Regions from separate parts of the Micromonospora sp. NPDC048040 genome, predicted to be linked through region 1. Evidence: riboswitches for the same ligand, from Rfam matches in the RefSeq annotation. Region 1 holds a riboswitch; each other region holds the start of a gene.
The links. A riboswitch is a leader RNA that binds a small molecule or an ion and turns the genes downstream of it on or off. The one in region 1 is predicted to bind cyclic di-AMP.
Positions count from the first base shown of each region.

Region 2: another riboswitch for cyclic di-AMP. It lies ahead of ACZ6O2_RS09470 (C40 family peptidase); the one in region 1 lies ahead of ACZ6O2_RS15090 (C39 family peptidase).
Region 3: another riboswitch for cyclic di-AMP. It lies ahead of ACZ6O2_RS07675 (coiled-coil domain-containing protein); the one in region 1 lies ahead of ACZ6O2_RS15090 (C39 family peptidase).
Region 4: another riboswitch for cyclic di-AMP. It lies ahead of ACZ6O2_RS04715 (coiled-coil domain-containing protein); the one in region 1 lies ahead of ACZ6O2_RS15090 (C39 family peptidase).

Region 1 covers NZ_JBVJGT010000012.1:79,378-84,001, forward strand. The annotation lists gene ACZ6O2_RS15080 (hypothetical protein) at 1-175, shown strand, start outside; gene ACZ6O2_RS15085 (hypothetical protein) at 393-1,151, shown strand; cyclic di-AMP (ydaO/yuaA leader) riboswitch at 1,440-1,581, shown strand; gene ACZ6O2_RS15090 (C39 family peptidase) at 1,802-2,647, shown strand; gene ACZ6O2_RS15095 (alpha/beta fold hydrolase) at 2,756-3,499, shown strand; gene ACZ6O2_RS15100 (CDP-glycerol glycerophosphotransferase family protein) at 3,519-4,624, opposite strand, start outside.
Region 2 covers NZ_JBVJGT010000006.1:50,022-54,645, reverse strand. The annotation lists gene ACZ6O2_RS09480 (pyridoxamine 5'-phosphate oxidase family protein) at 1-441, opposite strand, end outside; gene dcd (dCTP deaminase) at 520-1,098, shown strand; gene ACZ6O2_RS09470 (C40 family peptidase) at 1,169-2,209, opposite strand; cyclic di-AMP (ydaO/yuaA leader) riboswitch at 2,222-2,358, opposite strand; gene ACZ6O2_RS09465 (N-acetylmuramoyl-L-alanine amidase) at 2,598-4,619, shown strand.
Region 3 covers NZ_JBVJGT010000004.1:224,725-229,348, forward strand. The annotation lists gene ACZ6O2_RS07665 (helix-turn-helix transcriptional regulator) at 1-305, opposite strand, end outside; gene ACZ6O2_RS07670 (carbonic anhydrase) at 512-1,300, shown strand; gene ACZ6O2_RS07675 (coiled-coil domain-containing protein) at 1,491-2,510, opposite strand; cyclic di-AMP (ydaO/yuaA leader) riboswitch at 2,514-2,645, opposite strand; gene ACZ6O2_RS07680 (YibE/F family protein) at 2,812-4,164, opposite strand; gene ACZ6O2_RS07685 (hypothetical protein) at 4,582-4,624, shown strand, end outside.
Region 4 covers NZ_JBVJGT010000003.1:38,594-43,217, reverse strand. The annotation lists gene ACZ6O2_RS04725 (HelD family protein) at 1-676, shown strand, start outside; gene ACZ6O2_RS04720 (cation diffusion facilitator family transporter) at 785-1,702, shown strand; cyclic di-AMP (ydaO/yuaA leader) riboswitch at 1,856-1,987, shown strand; gene ACZ6O2_RS04715 (coiled-coil domain-containing protein) at 2,001-3,062, shown strand; gene ACZ6O2_RS04710 (SRPBCC family protein) at 3,164-3,631, opposite strand; gene ACZ6O2_RS04705 (STAS domain-containing protein) at 3,907-4,269, opposite strand; gene ACZ6O2_RS04700 (hypothetical protein) at 4,601-4,624, shown strand, end outside.

The DNA.
Region 1 (4,624 bases):
CGACGGTGTCGCCGCCGACCGGGCCGCCGCTGACCGGGCCGCCACCGGCCCCGGCCACCCCGCCGCTCCGGCCGACCCGGGCGCAGCCGCCGGGGCCGTCACCGTCGGCCCGGTCCCCGCGCCGGCCGGGCACACCCCGGGGACAGTCGGCCCCCGGGGCCCGCCGCACGTGTGATCCGCACCGCCCCGCGGGGCACGCGCCCCGCGACCGCACCCGCCGCAACGGCGTAGGAAGGGCACCTTCCGCTGTCGCAGGCGTTGGCAAAGGCGCCCGTCCTCCGCCCTCCACCACCCGCACCCGTCCCGGCGGCGGGACGTGGCACCGCCGCGCCCCGCCATCCGGGCGCCGGGTGCGCCCCGCTGCCGCACTCGCTCCCCGTGAGGTGCCGACCATGGAGACCGTCGTCTACCAGTTCCTGATCGAGGTGCCGCGGGCCGTCGCCATCTGGTCCGCCCTGCTCCTGCTGGCCCTGACCGTGCTCGCCGTGCTGGTCGCCCGCCCCGAGCGGGTCCGTCCCGACGGCGAGCCGGTCGCCCCGCCCGCGGTCGACCCCGAGGCGGAGGCGGCCGACCTGCGCCGCTACGCCGAGGAGGTGGCCGTCGCGGCGGGCCGGGCCGCCCGCACCGCCCGGCGGCGGCGGGCCGACTGGCTCGCCGCGCAGGAGGAGGCCGACCGGGCCTGGCGGGCGTACGACGAGGCGGAGACCGCCGCCCGCCGCTTTACCGGGGCCGCCGCCCTGCCCGCCCCGCGCACCCCGCGCACCCCCGCCGAGTACGCCGCCCGCGAGCGCTGGCTGCACCAGGCGGCGGTGGCGGCCCACTGGCGCGGCGACCTCTCCACCCGCCAACTTCGCGAGGTGTTCGGCCGCCGGGCCGGCTGGGATCCCCGCCGACACCCGGTCGAGCAGGAGATCGCGCTGGCCCGGGCGGTACGCGCCGCGAGGCGGGCCGACCACCGGGCCGCCGCCGAGCGGGAACGGTTGGCGTGGCGGGACGCCGACCTGGCCGCCGAGGCGGCGCGGGCGCTGGCCGGGGAGGCGTACGCGGCGGCGGTCCAGCTCCGGCCGGGCCGGCTCCCGGCGGCCCGGCCGGTGTCCGCCGGGCGTCGGCCCGCGCTCGCCGCGCGCTGGCGGCCCGCGCGGGTGGGCTGAACCGCCGGGGCAATTTCGTGACGCCGGTCATAGCGGTGCCGAACCGGTCATCCGGCGCGGCCCGGCCGATTCCCGCCGACGATTCCGCGCCGATGTCCGTCGCTCGTCCGGTTGTCGACGCAAGGTGCGTCGGGAAACGGTCGTCCCATTGAGTCGCGTCAGTGCCGAACTGACCGCAAAAAAAGTCCCTCGATCAAGGTTTAAGCAGGTGGAAGCGGGTTGGCAGGGCGCGGGCCGACCAGTAGTGTCGGCCCGTCCGGTGCGGTACCCGATCGCAAGAGGCGACGCCGCGCCGACCCGCCTAATCGTGAACAGGCGAGCCGGGGACCCAGTGCAACATCGGGGTGAATCCGCGGGCCACGGCCCACGGTAGGGCGTTCTTCCCGCCCGAATCCGTCAGCTAACCCGGTCGGCGGCGTCGGAAGGAGTTCCATCCCCGTGCAGCACCCACCCGCCCCCCGGTCGTTCCGGCGCCTCCACGGCGCCGCGGTGCCCGCGCTCGCCCGACCGCACGCCGCGAGCTGACCCACCGGTCACCGCCCGTCGCCCGGCATCCCGGGCGCATCCCCTGAGTGGTCCACCACCGCCGGACGCCGTCCGCGCGGTCGGTCCCCCCTGCGCGGACCGGCGGCCGCTCACCCCCCGAGCCCGTGGAGGAAACCGTGAAGCACCACCTCAAGCGACAGCTCCGTCGCCTCACGTCCGAGCGTCCGTACCAGGTGGCCGCCGCGTCGGCCGCGGCGCTCGTGCTCGCGTCGGGCACCGGCGCGCTGCTGGCCGGCACCGACGAGGCACCCGCCGCCGCACAGGCCCCGGTGGCCGTGAGCGAGCTGCGGGACGGCACCGTCGCCTCGCGCGGCGACGCCCGCGTCGCGGCGGCCCCGTCGACCGGCGCCCCGGCCGCGTCCAGCGCCGCTCCGTCGGCCAGCGCCACCAGCGCCGCCCCGAACCCGGACCTGACCCGCAAGCCGGAGCCGCCGAAGCCGCCGAAGGCGAAGTCCCTGGACTACGACTACCAGGCCCAGACCACCTTCTACAACTGCGGTCCGGCCGCCGTCCGGCACGCCCTCAGCGCCGCCGGCATCGCGCGCAGCCAGGACGCCCTCGGTGCCCAGCTGGGCACCGACGAGATGGGCACCGACTCGGCCGAGGACACCACCCGGGTGCTGAACGCGACGGTGAAGGGTGACCCGTACCGGACCCGGATGATCCCGGGCGGTGCCGCGACCCCGGCGCAGATGGACCAGCTCCAGGCCGACGTCGTCGCCGCCATCACGGACGGGCGGGGCGTCGTGGTGAACGTCGCCGGCAGCGCCACGGACACCGACGGCGGCTGGCACTCGTTCCCCGGCGGCCACTACATCGCCGTCGTGGGCTACCAGGACGAGGGCCGGCTGGTGAAGATCGCCGACTCGGCGAACCCGGCGACCGCGTCGTACTGGATGTCCACCATCGCCCTGGCGAACTGGGCCGCCACCCGCGGCTACTCCGCCTGAGAAAGACACCCGTCGGGCGTCGGCTCCCCACCCCGGGAGCCGGCGCCCGATGTCGTCTCCGGGTCACGGCCCTCGCCGGGGCGTACGGCGGGTGGCACACTGCGGCCTATGGTCGATGAATCGGGTGACCGGGACGGCCGGCGCGTCCTGCTGCTGCTGCACGGCATGGGCGCGACCGGGGACGTGTGGCTGCCCTGGGCGCCGCTGCTGGAGCGCCGGTGGGCGGGGCGATGGCTGGCGCCGGACCTCGCCGGCCACGGCTGGTCGCCGCCGCTGCCGGCGTACTCGTTCGCCGGGCTGGCCGACCGGATCGCCGCGGGGCTCGCGGCGGGGGACCGGCTCGTCGTGCTGGGGCACTCCCTCGGCGGCGTGGTCGGGCTGGCGCTGGCCGCCCGCCGCGCCGGGCTGCCGGTCGACGCCGTGGTCGGGCTCGGCATCAAGGCCGTCTGGTCCCCGGCCGAGCTGGCGAAGGCCGGGGAGCTGGCCGCCCGACCGGTGACCTGGTTCGCCAGCCGGGACGAGGCGGCCCGCCGGTACCTGCGGGTGGCCGGCCTGACCGGGCTCCTCGCGCCGGACCACCCCGTGGTCGAGGCCGGGCTGCGGCAGGTCGACGGCCGCTGGCGGCTGGCGATGGACCCCGCCGCGTTCGGGGTGGGGGAGCCGGACCTGCCGACCCTGCTGGCGGCGACGGACGTGCCGGTGCTGCTGGCCCGCGGCGAGCACGACCCGATGGTCACCGACGCCCAGCTCAAGGAGCTGGGCGTGCCGGTCGCCACCCTGCCCGGCCTGGGCCACAACGCCCACGTCGAGGCCCCCGAGGCCGTCCTGGAGCTGGTCGACCCGTACCGCTGACCCGCGAGGCGGCGGCCGGTCAGGCGGTGGCGGGGAGGGTCGCCCCGTCCGGCTCGACCGGCAGGCCGGTCCCGCCGACGGCGCGCGGCGTCGGCGGGTTCCAGTCCGCGTCGAGCTGCCGCCGCGCGGCGTCCAGGAACGCCTCGGCGTACGACTCGGCCGGGAAGTCGCCCAGGTAGCGGCTCCGGGTGGCCCAGCGGGCGGCGGCGAGCGGGTCGGTGTCGAGCAGCGCGGCCAGCACCTCGTCCACGTTGGACATGTCGCGGCGCAGCACGTAGCCCGAGCCGGCCAGCGGGAACCGCTCGGCGAACCGGTCGCCCTCGTCGCCCATGTCGGTGACGGCGTACGGCTTGCCGGAGTAGAGGTAGTCGGAGATCACCCCGGACACGTCGGAGACCAGCGCGTCCGAACGGTTCACGCACTCCGTCAGGGTCAGCTCGCGGGTGGCGGCGGCGCCGAAGACGTGCTGCCGGCCGGTACGGGCCCGGTCGGCGGCCAGCAGCTCGGTGAGCCGGCCCAGCTGCCGCGCCGAGGCCGGGTTCTGCGAGGTGTACGGGTGGGCCCGCAGGATCACCGTCGCGCCCCGGTCGAGCAGCCGGCGCAGCAGCGTCTCGGCCACCGGCAGCGAGCAGTAGTTGGCGTCCGCGTGGTGGCCCGTCCAGGTCGGCGTGTAGAGCACCGTGGGGTTCGGCAGGCCGCGCACCGGCTCCGGGCGGACCTCGATCGACTCGACCTGCGGCCGGCCGACCACCACGAACTTCTCCGCCGGGATGTCCACGCCCGCGCGGGCGTACCGGTCGACGGCGGCCTGACCGGCGACGAAGATCCGGTCGAAGATGGCCGAGACCGGGTTGGCGCTGGGGGCCTTGTCGCTGTCGCCGTGGTGCAGCTGGACGTGGGTGAGCTGGGTGAAGCGGATGCAGTGGCTGTTCTTCGCGCCGTGGTTGACGTAGAACGCCACCCGCAGGCTCGGCACCAGCGCCTCGTCCATCGCCTTCGTCGTCGGGCAGTAGACCACCGGCGCGGTGGTGGCCGCCGCGACGGTGGACAGGAACTCCGGCTCCCGCACCATGACCAGGAACGGCCGGCCGATCCGCTCCAGGTACGGCAGCCACATGGTGACCT
Region 2 (4,624 bases), on a different contig from region 1:
CCGGCCGTGCCCCTCGCCGGCGCCGCCTGCGACGCCCGGCTCCCGACGGGCGAGCATCGCCACGTCGACGGTGAACTCGAACAGCCGCCAGTCGACCTGCGGCGCGGCCCGGTGGCTGCGGGCCAGCCGGGCGACCCGGGCCGGGTCGGTGACCGGCCGGGCGTGGCCGGCGACGTAGGCCTCGTCGTCACTCTCCTCCGGCGGGAAGGAGTGCAGGGCGTAGCGGCCGTCGCGTTCCAGATCGCGCCGCTTCGGCGAGTCGACCACGAAGCAGAAGAGCCCCTCGTCGGTGATCACCGGAGAGACGGGATGGACCCGGGGCCCGCCGTCGGCGCGGACGGTGGCCAGGTAGCCGAAGCCCGGCCCGTACTGCTGCATGAGGGAGCGGATCCCGTCGGCGAGGCGGGGCTCGTCGGCGGCGAATTCGGACCAGGAAGCCATGCCGACATTCTATCGAACACGTGTACGAACAGGTAGTCCGACACGCAGGTCACGCACATCGCTCGCTAAGGTGGTGCGATGCTGCTCTCCGACCGCGACCTGGTCTCCGAGATCAAGGCGGGCACGCTCGCGCTGGAGCCGTTCGAGCCCACGCTGGTGCAACCGTCCAGCATCGACGTACGCCTGGACAAGCTCTTCCGCGTCTTCAACAACCATCTCTACACCCACATCGACCCGGCGATGCAGCAGGACGACCTGACGTCGATGGTCGAGGTGCCCGAGGGCGAGCCGTTCGTGCTGCACCCGGGCGAGTTCGTGCTCGCCTCGACGCTGGAGGTGATCTCCCTCGGCGACCAGCTCGCCGGGCGGCTGGAGGGCAAGTCGAGCCTGGGACGGCTCGGCCTGCTCACCCACTCCACCGCGGGCTTCATCGACCCGGGCTTCTCCGGCCACGTGACGCTGGAGCTGTCCAACGTGGCCAACCTGCCCATCACCCTCTGGCCGGGCATGAAAATCGGTCAGCTCTGCATCTTCCGGCTCTCGTCGCCGGCCGAGCACCCGTACGGCTCGGCCGTCTACGGCTCGCGCTACCAGGGGCAGCGCGGCCCGACCCCGAGCCGCTCCTGGCAGCACTGGCGTACCTGGCCGACCCGCTGACCCGACAGTCGCCGTGAGAACGGGCCCTTCCGCCACCGGGTGTGCCAGGAAGGGCCCGTTCCTCACCCACTCAGCCGGGGCGGCCGTAACTGTGGATCGGGCCGTCGTCGACCTTCTTCATCTTCACCGGCACCCCGGCTCGGGAGGCGTGCACCACCCAGCCCCCGCCGACGTACATGCCGACGTGGTGCAGGTCGCTGTAGTAGAAGACCAGGTCTCCCGGACGCAGCTCGCCCCGGCTGACGGTCGCGGTGACCCGGCGCTGCTGCGCGGCGTTGTGCGGCAGCGAGACCCCGGCCTTCGCCCAGGCGGCGAGCATCAGGCCCGAGCAGTCGTACGCGTTCGGGCCCTCGGCGCCCCAGACGTAGGGCTTGCCGATCTGGGCGCAGGCGAACTTGACCGCGGTGCCGGCCCCGCCACCCGGGTAGCTGGCCGGGCAGGGGGCGGGGCGCAGCGAACCGCCGCCGCCGCTGCCGTAGATCCGCAGCCGCAGCTTCTGCAGCCGGTCGATCTCGGCGTTGATCTGCTTCTTCTTCGCGGCGAGCTGGGCCTCCGTCCGGCCGAGTTGGACGACCATCTCGTCGAGCGGGGCCTTCTTCTCGGCCAGCCGGTCGCGCAGCTCGGCGACCTGCCGCACGTCCTGCTGCTGGTGCTGGGCGAACCGGTCGAGCAGTTCGAGCTGGCCGATCATCTGGTCGGGCGAGCGGCTGCCCAGCAGGGCGTTGACGGCGGAGACGTTCTCGCCCTTGTAGGCGCGGACGGCCAGCGCGCTGACCTCCTCCATCGCCTGCTCGACCTGCTGTTCCAAGGGCTTGATCTGCTTGGCGAGGGCGTCGGCCTGCCGGCGTTTGGCGGCCAGGTCCTGGCGGGTGGCGTTGTGCCGTTCGATGATCGGTTCGAGCTTGTTCCAGTCCTCGTCGATCTGGCGCTCGATCTCGGCGACCGTCGGTTCGGCGTGGGCCGCCGTGGCGCCGCCGGTCAGGACGACGGCGAACGCGGCCAGGGCGGCGAGGGCGGTGGTGCAGCGGTACCAGCGTGGGCGCGGCGCAGCCGTCGTCGGGCCGGCAGGTGCCGACCGTGCCGACGGTGGCCGCGGGGCATGGTGTGCCACCGGGCTCCGTACTCCTTCTTCCCGTACCGCCTACCGGGTTAGCTGACGGGTTCGGGCGGGAAGGGGACGCCCTACCGCAGGTGCTGCGGATTCACCCCGGGGTACCTGGGTCCCCGGCTCGCTCGGGAGCGACTCGGCGGTGTCGGACCGTTACCGCCCGGATGGGCGGACTGTCGCCGGCCGACGAATGACCAGAGTAGAGACGGTCGTTATCGATCCGCAACCCATCGCGCCGTGACACACCGTATTCGTGTGGACCGGTGGGAGCGCGTAACTCCGGTCGACGAAATTTTCCTTCTTCAGTAAGTGACGCATGGAAAGGTATTGACCGGAGGTGGCGCCCGGGGCGAAGGTGGCCCCACATTCGCCCGTCCGACCTGGGGGTCTGATGCACCTGTCAGCGACATCGAGGAGCAGACGCGTCCTGCTGGCCGCCGCCGTGGCGGCCGCCCTGGCGGCGACGCCGCTCACCGCCGCCGGAACCGCCGCCGCCGCGCCGACGACCGACCGGCAGCAGCAGTACGCCGCCGCGGCCGCGGAGTACGGCGTGCCGGAGAGCGTCCTGCTCGGAGTCTCCTACCTGCAGTCCCGCTGGGACACCAACGCCGGAACGCCGAGCACCAGCGGCGGCTTCGGACCGATGCACCTCACCGACGCCGAGTACGTCGCCGCACTGCCCGGGGGCACCCACCACGACGAGGGCACCGAGGACCCGCGGGGCGACGACTCCCGCCCGTCCCTGGCCGGGGCGCACGAGCCGCCAGCCGCCCAGCCCCCCGCCGAAGCCTCGCTGCGGACGCTCGACGCCGCCGCCGGGCTGACCGGAGCCAGCGAGGAGGCGCTGCGCACGGACGTCACGGCCAACATCCGGGGTGGCGCGGCGCTGCTGGCCGCGTACCAGAAGGAGATCGGCGCCCCGGTCGGCGCCGACACGGACCCGGCGGCCTGGTACGGCGCGGTGGCCCGCTACTCCGGCGCGGACAGCGCCGACGCCGCGGCGGCCTTCGCCAACGAGGTGTACGCCGCCATCGCCGCCGGCGACAGCCGGCTGACCGACGACGGGCAGCAGGTCACCCTCGCCGCCCGCGCGGTGCAGCCGGAACGCTCCTGGCTGGACCGGCTGGGCCTGCGCAAGGTTGCCCGGCCCGACGGGCTGGAGTGCCCCGACACGATCTCCTGCGAGTGGATCCCGGCGCCCTACGCGCAGTACGGCCCGACCGTGGGTGACTACGGCAACCACGACCTCGCCGACCGGCCGGCCCAGCAGAAGATCGAGTACATCGTCATCCACGACACCGAGGGCTACTTCGGGCCCAGCGTCAACCTGGTCAAGGACCCGAGGCGGGTGGGCTGGCACTACACCCTGCGCTCGGTGGACGGCCACATCGCCCAGCACATCAAGACCAAGAACGTCGGCTGGCACGCCGGCAACTGGTACGTGAACGCCAAGTCCATCGGCCTGGAGCACGAGGGCTTCGCGGGGCACGGCACCTGGTACACCGAGGCGATGTACCGCACCTCCGCCAAGCTGGTCCGCCACCTGGCGCTGCGGTACAACATCCCGCTGGACCGGCAGCACATCATCGGTCACGACAACGTCCCCGGCACCGTCGCCTCGACCGTGCGCGGCATGCACTGGGACCCGGGCCCGTACTGGGACTGGTCGCACTACTTCGACCTGCTCAAGGCGCCGTTCACGTCGACCGGCACGCCGCACACGGGGCTGGTCACCATCGACCCGGACTTCGCCACCAACCAGCCGCAGTTCACCGGCTGCAACCGGCAGCCGCCCGGCGTGCCGAACCCGCCCCCGCCGGTGGCTCCCTGCCCGCTGCGCGGCTCGTCCGCGGTGATCCTGCACAGCGCGCCGAGCCACGACGCGCCACTGGTCAACGACATCGCGCTGCGGCCCGACGGCACCCCGAACACCATGTACATCTCCGACCACGGCGCCCGGGCCTCCGCCGGGCAGACGTACGCCCTGGCCGAGGTGCAGGGGGACTGGACCGCGATCTGGTACCTCGGCCAGAAGGCGTGGTTCCACAACCCCGCCTCGAAGCCGACCGCGAAGTGGTCCGTGGGCTTCGTGGTGACCCCGAAGGACGGCCGGGCCACCATCCCGGTCTACGGCCGGGCGTACCCGGAGCAGGCGGCCTACCCGGCCGGCGTGCCGTACCAGCCGATCTCCCCGCTCCAGTACACCCTCTCGGCCGGCCAGCGGTACGCCGTCGGCACGGTGCTCCCCGGCGAGTACTACCGGGCCGTCACGTTCGACGGGTCGTCGCCGGGTGACTGGACGGTGATCCGCGGCGAGAACCGGTACGTGCAGATCCAGTTCGGCCACCGGGTCATGTACGTCAACCTGGACGACGTGAACGTGCTGCCCTCCGCGCTGGAGGCGCCCCGCTGACCCAC
Region 3 (4,624 bases), on a different contig from region 1:
GGCGTCATGTCGGTGAAGAGGGCGAGCAGGTCACCCACCTGCCGGTCGGCCTCGGCGGGGTGCCGGAACCGCCCGGCCGGGTTGATCGTGTACTCGTTACGCCGGCCCACCCGGGTGCGGTTCAGATAGCCGCCGGCCTCCAGGTCCGCGACGATCGCCTGGGCGGCCCGTTCGGTGACGCCCACCTCGTCCGCGACGTCGCGCAGCCGGGCGGTGGGGTTGCGGGCGATGGCGAGCAGCACGTGCCCGTGGTTCGTGAGGAACGTCCAGTTCCGGGTGCTCCCGTTCTCCCCTGTCGTCGCCATGTCGTCATCGTATGGCGCGCCTTTCGGGTTTCCGCCGCGCCCTCGTGCGGGAGGCCCGCCCGGCGTCCGCAGCCGGGCGCGAACATATGAAATGCATATCACGCATCCCTTGACGTACCTTCGAGTGCGTGTGACCGTGGGGACTGCCCGCGTCCAGCGTCGGCCGGGATGACCAGGTCGTTCACGTGAGGGACGAGGTGAGGGAGATGAGTCGTCCCGGATCTCCCGGCGCGCAGCCGGGCCCGGAGCGGAAGCCGTCGGAGCCGGCACCGGGGGGCTCGACCGCCGTGCGGGACGCGCTCCCCACTCCCGGCGACCCGGAGCAGGCGTTCGCCGAGTTGCAGGCCGGCAACCACCGGTTCGTCACCGGCACTCCACGCCACCCCAACCAGGACGCCGGGCATCGTGCCGCGGTCGCGGACGGGCAGCACCCGTTCGCGGTGATCGTCGGCTGCTCCGACTCCCGGCTCGCCGCGGAGATCATCTTCGACCGCGGCCTCGGCGACCTCTTCGTGGTGCGCACCGCCGGGCACACGGTCGGCCCCGAGGTGCTGGGCAGCGTCGAGTACGCCGTGACGGTCCTGCGCACGCCGCTGGTGGTGGTCCTCGGGCACGACTCCTGCGGGGCCGTCCAGGCGGCCCGTGCGGCGGACGCCACCGGCGCGCCCCCGGCCGGGCACCTGCGCGCCGTGGTGGACGCCGTGGTGCCCAGCCTGCGCCGCGCCGCCGCCGAGGGCGTGGACGACATCGACCGGATCGTCGACATCCACATCGCGCAGACCGTCGAGGCGATGCTGGACAGGTCGGCCGTACTCGCCGCCGAGGTTGCCGCCGGGCGCTGCGCCGTCGTGGGCATGTCGTACCGGCTGGCCGCCGGCGAGGCGCGGGCGGTCACCGCCGTGCCGACCGGCGAGCCGCGGGGGGTCGCCGCCGCGCCCACCGGGCCGGGCGCGGTCGACGGGGCACAGCCGGCCGCCAGCGCCGCCCTCGCCTGACCGGTTCCCGCGCTCGCCCGGCGGCCCGGCCCGGACGCCCGACGACGCCCGGCGACGAGGGCCACAGGCGTCGGCAGGGCCACGGGCGACCACAGGCCGTGGACGCAAGCAGGGTCACGGACGCCGACACGGCGACAGACGCCGACAGGGCCGCCCCGCGACTGCGGGGCGGCCCTGTCGTTGGCTGCCGTCAGAGCAGCGACACGTGCACGTGGTCCGTATGGTTCGACGGGCCGCTGTAGGACTTCCAGCCGGTCGCCGGGAACCAGATCTGCCGGTTCCAGATCACGTAGTAGATGCCGAGCCGGTCGGCGTTACGGACCAGGAACGCGGTCAGGTTGTTGCCGTACATGTAGGTGTCGTCGTTGTGCCAGGGGGAGAAGCCACTCCTCTGCAGCGACCAGTCGCAGGCCCGGCCCTTCGGATGCTCGTACGGCCCGCCGGAGCGGTAACAGCCGACGAAGCGGTTGAAGCCGGCCCGCTTGACCTCCTTGTACATGTGCAGCGTGCGCGCGGTGATGCAGCCGGAGGTGGTGGGGTCGTCCTCGGTGCAGGACAGGGGCTTCCAGTCGCCGTCGGCAGTACGACCCGGTGCCATCCGGGCCACCGGCGAGGTGGCGACCACCTTGCCGCTGGTCAGCCCCCTGCCGCCGACCAGTGCGAGCGCCTTCTCCGCCTCGCGCTTGCCGCGGGCCATCTCGTTGGTCAGCTTCGTCTGCTCGCGAACCTCGGCGTCGAGCGCCAGCTTGGCCTGCTCGGCGCGGTTCTTGACCGCGTTCACCTCGGCGAGTTTCTTGGAGTTGACCAGGTTCAGCTCGTCGAGGGCGGCGGCGCGCTTGACGAACGAGTCGGGGCTGGCGGTGTCCAGCAGCATCGACACCGCGCCGATCCGCCCGGTCCGGTAGGACTGGGCGGCGATCTGGCTCACCTGTGGGGCCAGCGCTGCCAGGTCGGCCTGCGCCCGGTCGACCTCCAGGGCCAGTTCCAGTTGGCGCTTCTTCGACTTCGCGAGCTTCGCCTTGGCCTGGACGTAGTTGCGGTTCCGCGTCTCGATCAGGTCGTTGAGCAGCTTGGGCTCGTCGTCCCCGTGGCCGGAGGGCTGGGGCGGTGGGGTGGGTGCGGCCGCCGCCGGGAGGGGCCCGGCGAAGACGGCCAGGGCGGCGATCACGGCCACCACAGGTGTCAACCAGCGGCGTAGGGGTGCCGTCACATTTTTCCCTTCCGTCGACCGCCGACCGGGTTAGCTGACGGGTTCGGGGCGGAAGTGGCCCCTACCGCTGTCGCGGATTCACCCCACGTACCTGGGTCCCCGGCTCGCCTGGCGGCGATTGGGCGGCGGCACCGCAGGCGCCGCTGCGCGCCTTCGGCGGTGACCGGCAGCGAGGTTACCCGAGAGCCCTGCCGGGGATCTACGTCCCTAAGCCGACTAAATGCGTTATTTCGTAACGGCGGAGGGTGAGCAGTGACGCGTTTATCAGGCGGGACGTCCTGATCGGTCACGCTGAGGAGTTTCACCATGCGGTGTCCGTGCTCCCGTCGCGGTCGGGCCACCCGGCGGGGGCGGCGGAGGGGGTGTTTCCGGCGCGCGGCCCGCTGAGGGCCTCCAGCGCCTCGGACCGGTCGGCCGCCGGTCGGGGAGCAGGCGGGGTCGGCGGTGCGCCGCGGTCGGCTGACTCACCGCCGCGCCGGCCGGCCGTGGTCACCACGGCCGCGAGCCCGGTGGTCAGCGGCACGGCGGCGATCAGGCCCAGGGTGGCGACCGCGCTGCGGACGATCTCCTGGGCCAGGAACTCGCTGGTCAGGATCTGGCTCACCGCCCGGGAGTCGGCGGTCAGCAGGAGCAGCACCGGCAGCGAGGCCCCGGCGTACGCCAGCACGATGGTGTTCACCGTCGAGGCGATGTGCGCGCGGCCGACCCGGGTGGCCGCCCGGTACAGCTGCATCCGGGACAGCCCCGGGTTGGCGTGCGCCAGCTCGGTGACCGTCGCGGCCTGCGTCACGGTGACGTCGTCGAGCACGCCGAGCGAGCCGATGATGATCCCGGCGAGCAGCAGGCCGTGCAGGTCGACGTCGGCCTGGAACATCGACAGCGTGGTGGCGTCCTCGGTGCCGAACCCGGTCAGGTGGGTCGCCGCGGTGGCGATCGTGCCGAGCACGCCCGTCAGCACCAGGCTGCCCAGCGTGCCGAGCACGGCGACCGAGGTCTGCGCGGTCACCCCGTGCGTCAGGTAGAGCACCACGAACATGATCAGTGCCGCGCCGACGACCGCGACCAGCAGCGGTGGGCTGCCGGCGCTGATGCCGGGCAGCACGAAGGTCAGCAGGATGGCGAAGCTCGCCGCCAGGCCGGCCAGCGCCGCGAGCCCCCGCCACCGCCCGAACGCGACGATCGCGGCGGCGAAGAGCACCACCAACCAGAGCAGCGGCTCGCCGCGCTGGTGCTCGGCGATGTTGTAGGCGCTCGCCGAGGGGTCGGCGGGATCGGTGAGCTGGACCAGAATGATCTCGTCGCCGACCGCGACCGTCGGCGCCCCCGGCCCTGCCGGTACGGGCGTCTCCACCTGCTGGCCGGCGTCGGGGCCGTCGTCGACGCGTACGGTCACGGTGCCGCAGGGGCCCTCCGCGGCGCCCGGGGCGCCCTCCGGCGCCTCCGGGGTGGGCGGGCACGGCTCCGTCACCACCCGGGTCACCGTGCCGTGGTGGCGGGGCGGATCGGTGCCGGGCGCGGCGTCCGGGGCGTCCCACGGCCAGAGCAGCAGGGCCGCGATCAGGGTGGCGACGAAGAGGGGCACCACCGTCGCGACGAGGATCCGTCGCACCCCCGGCGGGGCGGACGGTGCGGGACGGGTGTGGTCGGCGCCCATCGAGTGTCTCCCAACGAATCCAGGGCGGGGTACGTGCCGGCGGGCCGGTCGGTTCGGCGTGCCCGGGTGGCCGCCGCCGTGGATCGCCCTGTGGTGGCGGGCCGGTCACGCACCGCGACGGCCCGGCCCGGCCGGTCGCGGTCGCTCGATACCGCCGCCCGGTCGGGGCAGCGGTGCGGGCGGCGCGGAGTGCGGAGGCCACCGGCCGAATGGTAGCCATCCCGACATCCGGCCGCAGGTCGTGAGGGCTGGTGTCGGCCGCGGGCCGTCCCGTCCGGCGACCGCTGGTCGCCGCCCGGTCACCGCGGGTCGACGGTCCCGTCGTGGCCGACACGGCGGTCTCGTCCGGGGTGGATTCGCCGCCGGGTGCGCCGGTCGCCCCCAGACGCGCCGGCCCCGGGGGCTACCGTGGTCGGTGTGCGGGCGGCGGCGACAGTGACGGCGGGGCGATGGGTCCGGC
Region 4 (4,624 bases), on a different contig from region 1:
CGCGGCCCGCGAGGCGGCGCGGCAGCGCCCGGAGGACTACCGGGAGTACGCGCACGTCGTGGTCGACGAGTCGCAGGACGTCTCGCCGATGCAGTGGCGCATGATCGGCCGGCGCGGACGGCTGGCCTCGTGGACGGTGGTGGGCGACCCGGCGCAGACGGCGTGGACCGGCGACCCGGAGGAGCTGGCCCGCGCCCGGGACCAGGCGCTGGGCCGGCGCAAGCGGCACCACTTCACCCTGACCACGAACTACCGCAACTCGGCGGAGATCTTCGCGGTGGCGGCGGCCGAGATCCGCCGGCTGCACCCGGACCTCCCGCTGCCCAGGGCGGTGCGCTCCACCGGCGTCGACCCGGTCGAGCTGGCGGTGCTGCCGGCGGAGCTGGAGACCGCCGTGGTGACGGCGGCCACGGCGTTGCTGGCCGAGGTGGAGGGCACCGTGGGCGTGATCACCCCGGTGCCCCGCCGGGACGAGGTGGCCGGGTGGCTGGGCGGGCTGGGCGCGCCGCGCCTGCAGGTGGTGACCAGCCTGGAGGCCAAGGGCATGGAGTACGACGGCGTGGTCCTGGTCGCCCCGGGCGAGATCCGGGCCGACCCGGGTTCGGGCGTACGGACGCTCTACGTCGCGCTGTCGCGGGCCACCCAGCGGCTGACCACCGTCGACCCGACCGGCTGAGTCGTCCCGACCGGCTGAGTCGCCGACCGCCGCCGGGCAATCACTTGCACATATTGCGATGTGAGCATAGATTGAACCGGGTCCTGACGGGTGACGGAAGGTGGGCGCGTGGGTGCAGGTCATGACCACCACCACGGGTCGGTCGCGAATGCCGCGCACCGCCACCGGGGCCGCCTCTGGGCGGCGTTCGCGCTGCTCGGCGCCCTGATGGCGGTGGAGGCGGTGGCCGCCTTCCGCACCGGCTCGCTGGCTCTGCTGAGCGACGCCGGGCACATGTTCACCGACGTGCTCGGCATCGGCATGGCGCTCGCGGCGATCACCGCGACCCGGCGCGCCGGCGCGGACCCGCAGCGCACCTTCGGCCTCTACCGGCTGGAGGTGCTGGCCGCCCTGGCCAACGCCGTGCTGCTCTCCGGCGTCGCGGTCTACGTGGTCGTCGAGGCCGTACGCCGGTTCGGCGACCCGCCGGAGGTGCTCGCCGGCCCGATGCTCGCGGTCGCCGTGCTCGGCCTGCTCGCCAACGTGGCCGCCTTCGCCCTGCTGCGGTCCGGGGCGAAGGAGAGCATCAACATGCAGGGCGCGTACCTGGAGGTGCTGGGCGACCTGCTGGGCTCACTCGGCGTGATCGGCGCGGCCCTGCTGATCGCCGTCACCGACTGGTGGTGGGCGGACCCGCTGGTCGCGGTGGCGATCGGGATGCTCATCCTGCCCCGCACCTGGCGGCTCGGGCGCGCCGCGCTGCGCATCCTGGTGCAGGCCGCGCCGGAGCACCTCGAGGTCACCAGGGTGCACGACCGGCTGGCCGCCGTGCCCGGCGTGGCCGAGGTGCACGACCTGCACGTCTGGACGCTGACCTCCGGGATGGAGGTGGCCTCGGCGCACCTGACGATGGAGCCGGGCGCGGAGGTCGGCGCGGTGCTCACCGCAGCCCGGACGGCCCTGCACGAGGACTTCCAGATCGAGCACGCGACGTTGCAGATCGAGCCGGGGGCGTCTCCCGGGGCCTGCGGGTCGGTTGAGTGGTAATGAGCACAGCCTTAAATCTGGGAGAGTATTGTTGACTTATGTCGGATTTGACGGTAAGCGGGCAGGCACCCTCAGTCACCTGCGCTGCACCAGTCACACCGGCACCGGTAGGCTCGGCTCCGGCCTCCGCCAGGCGGCACCCACCGGTGCCGGCGGTGGCCGCCGCCTAATCGCCCGGCGGGGCGAACCGGGGAACCATGTTCGTGGGGTGCATCCGCGTCAGCGGTAGGGATCTTCCGTCCCAAACCCGTCAGCTAACCCGGTCGGCGGCTGACGGAAGGACACGTGTATGCCAGTGATGGCACCTGTACGACGACGCGCCGCCCGGTTGGCGGCCCTGATCGCCGCGACGCTCGCCCTCGGCGCCGCGGTCACCCCGGTCACCACCGCCCCCGCGGCGGCCGCCTCCCGGGCCGGCCTGCTCGCCGCAGCCCCCGGCCAGGACCAGGAGGGCGGCACGCCCGCCCTGCGGGCCCAGCTCGAAGCCGCCAGCAAGGGCTACCTGGACGCCAAGCGGGCGCTGGACACGTCGGTCAAGCGGCAGCAGCAGCTCGCCGCGCAGCTCAAGACGACCGAGAGCGAGCTGACCGAGCGGAACAGCAAGGTCGGCGAGATCGCCGGAGTGGCCTACCGGACCGGCCGGCTGGGGGTGGTTTCCGCCCTGCTCAACAGCAGCTCGCCGGACGGCTTCATGGACCGGGCCGCCGCTCTCGACGCGGTGGCCGCCAACGAGGACCGGGCGCTCCGCGAGCTCCAGGAGACCCGAGACCAGGCCACCCGCACCAAGCTCGCCCTGGACGGCGAGATCCGGGAGCAGCGCAAGCAGGTCACGGTGATGGCCAAGCGCAAGGAGCAGGCGGAGCGGGCGCTGACGGTCGCCAACCGGTCGCAGGCAAGTGGCGGCGGGCCGGGCGGCAGCTCCACCGCGACGGCGAAGCCGGCGCCACGCAACTCCGACGGGTCCTGGCCGTCCGAGTCGTGCAGCGTCAACGACCCCACCCCCGCCAACGGCTGCATCACCCCGCGCACCCTGCACGCGCTGAACCAGGCCAAGGCGGCCGGCTTCACCCGCTACGTCTCCTGCTACCGCCCCGGCGGCTCCGGCGAGCACCCCAAGGGCCGGGCCTGCGACTTCGCGGCACAGAAGAGCGGGTTCGGCGGCGACGCCACCGGCGGCGACAGGACGTACGGCAACAACCTGGCGGCGTACTTCGTCAAGAACGCCGACCGGCTCGCCGTGCTCTACGTGATCTGGTACAGGCAGATCTGGCTGCCCAGCAGCGGCTGGAAGTCGTACAGCGGGGCCAACGGCGACCCGTCCAGCGACCACACCAACCACGTGCACCTGTCGGTCTACTGACGTTCGGCCCCGGTGACCCGCGGGCGGGTCACCGGGGCCGACCGCTCCCACCGCCACCTCCCCGGCCGACGGCCGGGGATTTCGCCGTGTCGGTGCCCGGCTCAGCCGGGCGGTGACTCCGGCGGGTGCCCGCCGAGGGCAACGCCGAGCCGGGCCGCCAGCCCGAGGTGGGCGGCGCGCGCCTGGCGGAAGGCGTAGCCGAAGAGCGGGACCGGCGCGGCAAGGGTGATCTCGACGTCGATCCGGACCACGCCGTCCGGCTCGGCCCGCAGTCGGGTCCGGTTGCGCACCGTGGTGGCCGGCCACTGCCGGGCCACGGTGACGATCTCGTCCGGCCCGTCGACCAGGACGTCGGCCCGGTAGGTGACCGGCAGGCGCAGCGGCCCGACGGCCAGCCGGTCGGTGATGAGGTAGCTGGCCCGCGCGCCGCGACGGGGCGACACCCGGCGGACCCGGGCGATCAGCGGGTGCAGGTCCTGCTGCCGGGCCTGGTCCGCGAGCAACCCCGCGGCGTCGGCGAGCGAGCAGCGCGCCTGGACGGTGTAGCTGAAGGAATCCCGTCTGAGCACGCCGTCTCCCCACCGTCGCCGTCGCCCGATCGTCGCGCACCGGCGGCGCGCTGGCAACGGTGTGCCGCTCCGCGCGCGGATGCCGGCCGTCGACCCGCCCGCCGGCTACCGTCGGTCGTTGACAGGTGCAGCCGGGCAGCGGCCTGGCCCTGCTGGCCGACGGCTACGCCTCCGTGACGGCGATCCGCGTGGTCACCGAGTCGTCCGACATCGACCGGTCGGGCCTCGGCGACGACTGACGCCAACGGGTCACCGGCGGGACCCCTGCCGGCGGGTCAGGCGCCGGGGAGGACCTCGGGGGCGGGCGCGCCGGCGTAGTAGGGCTCGGGGGCGCCGAAGAGGCCGAGCAGGCCGGTCACCCAGAGCTGCCGGTGCACGAACCGGCTCGGCTCGGTGACGACGAGCTTGACGCCGCTCACCTCGGCGGTCTGGAAGCCGGCGACCATCGCGCTGATACCGACGGAGTCGATGAAGGTGACGAGCCTCATGTTGAGCTCGATCCGGCTGGGGTGCCCCTTGGCCAGGACCTCGGCGATCGCCTCACGCACCTCGTATGCGGTGTCGACGTCGATCTCGCCCCGGGGGGCGATCTCGATGACACCACCGGGCATAACCGACTTCACGATCGACAGGCTCACGCGAGCACCTCCACTCGCCCGTCCGACGGGCGCCTCATCAGTACGCGGGCCGCGACCGAGAGTATTCCTCCGACGGCCTCGGTCGCCACCCCTCGGGATGAGCAATTCGCGGATGAGGGCGCACCAAGTCGCCCTTATCCGGACTTTCTACTTCTTGTTTACCCAACGATCAGCTGCCGCTGACGCGTCGCCGCCCCAGGGTAGCCGTCTCCCGCCGGCACCGCCCGGCACCCGAACTTCCTGGCGTGGCCGGCCCCCGCTTCCGCCCCCGGGTTGCCCGTCCTACCTAGGATCGGCCCGGAGAGCGGGCGCCACGACGGAAGGACGATCGATGATCAGGAGACTCGCCGCGCTG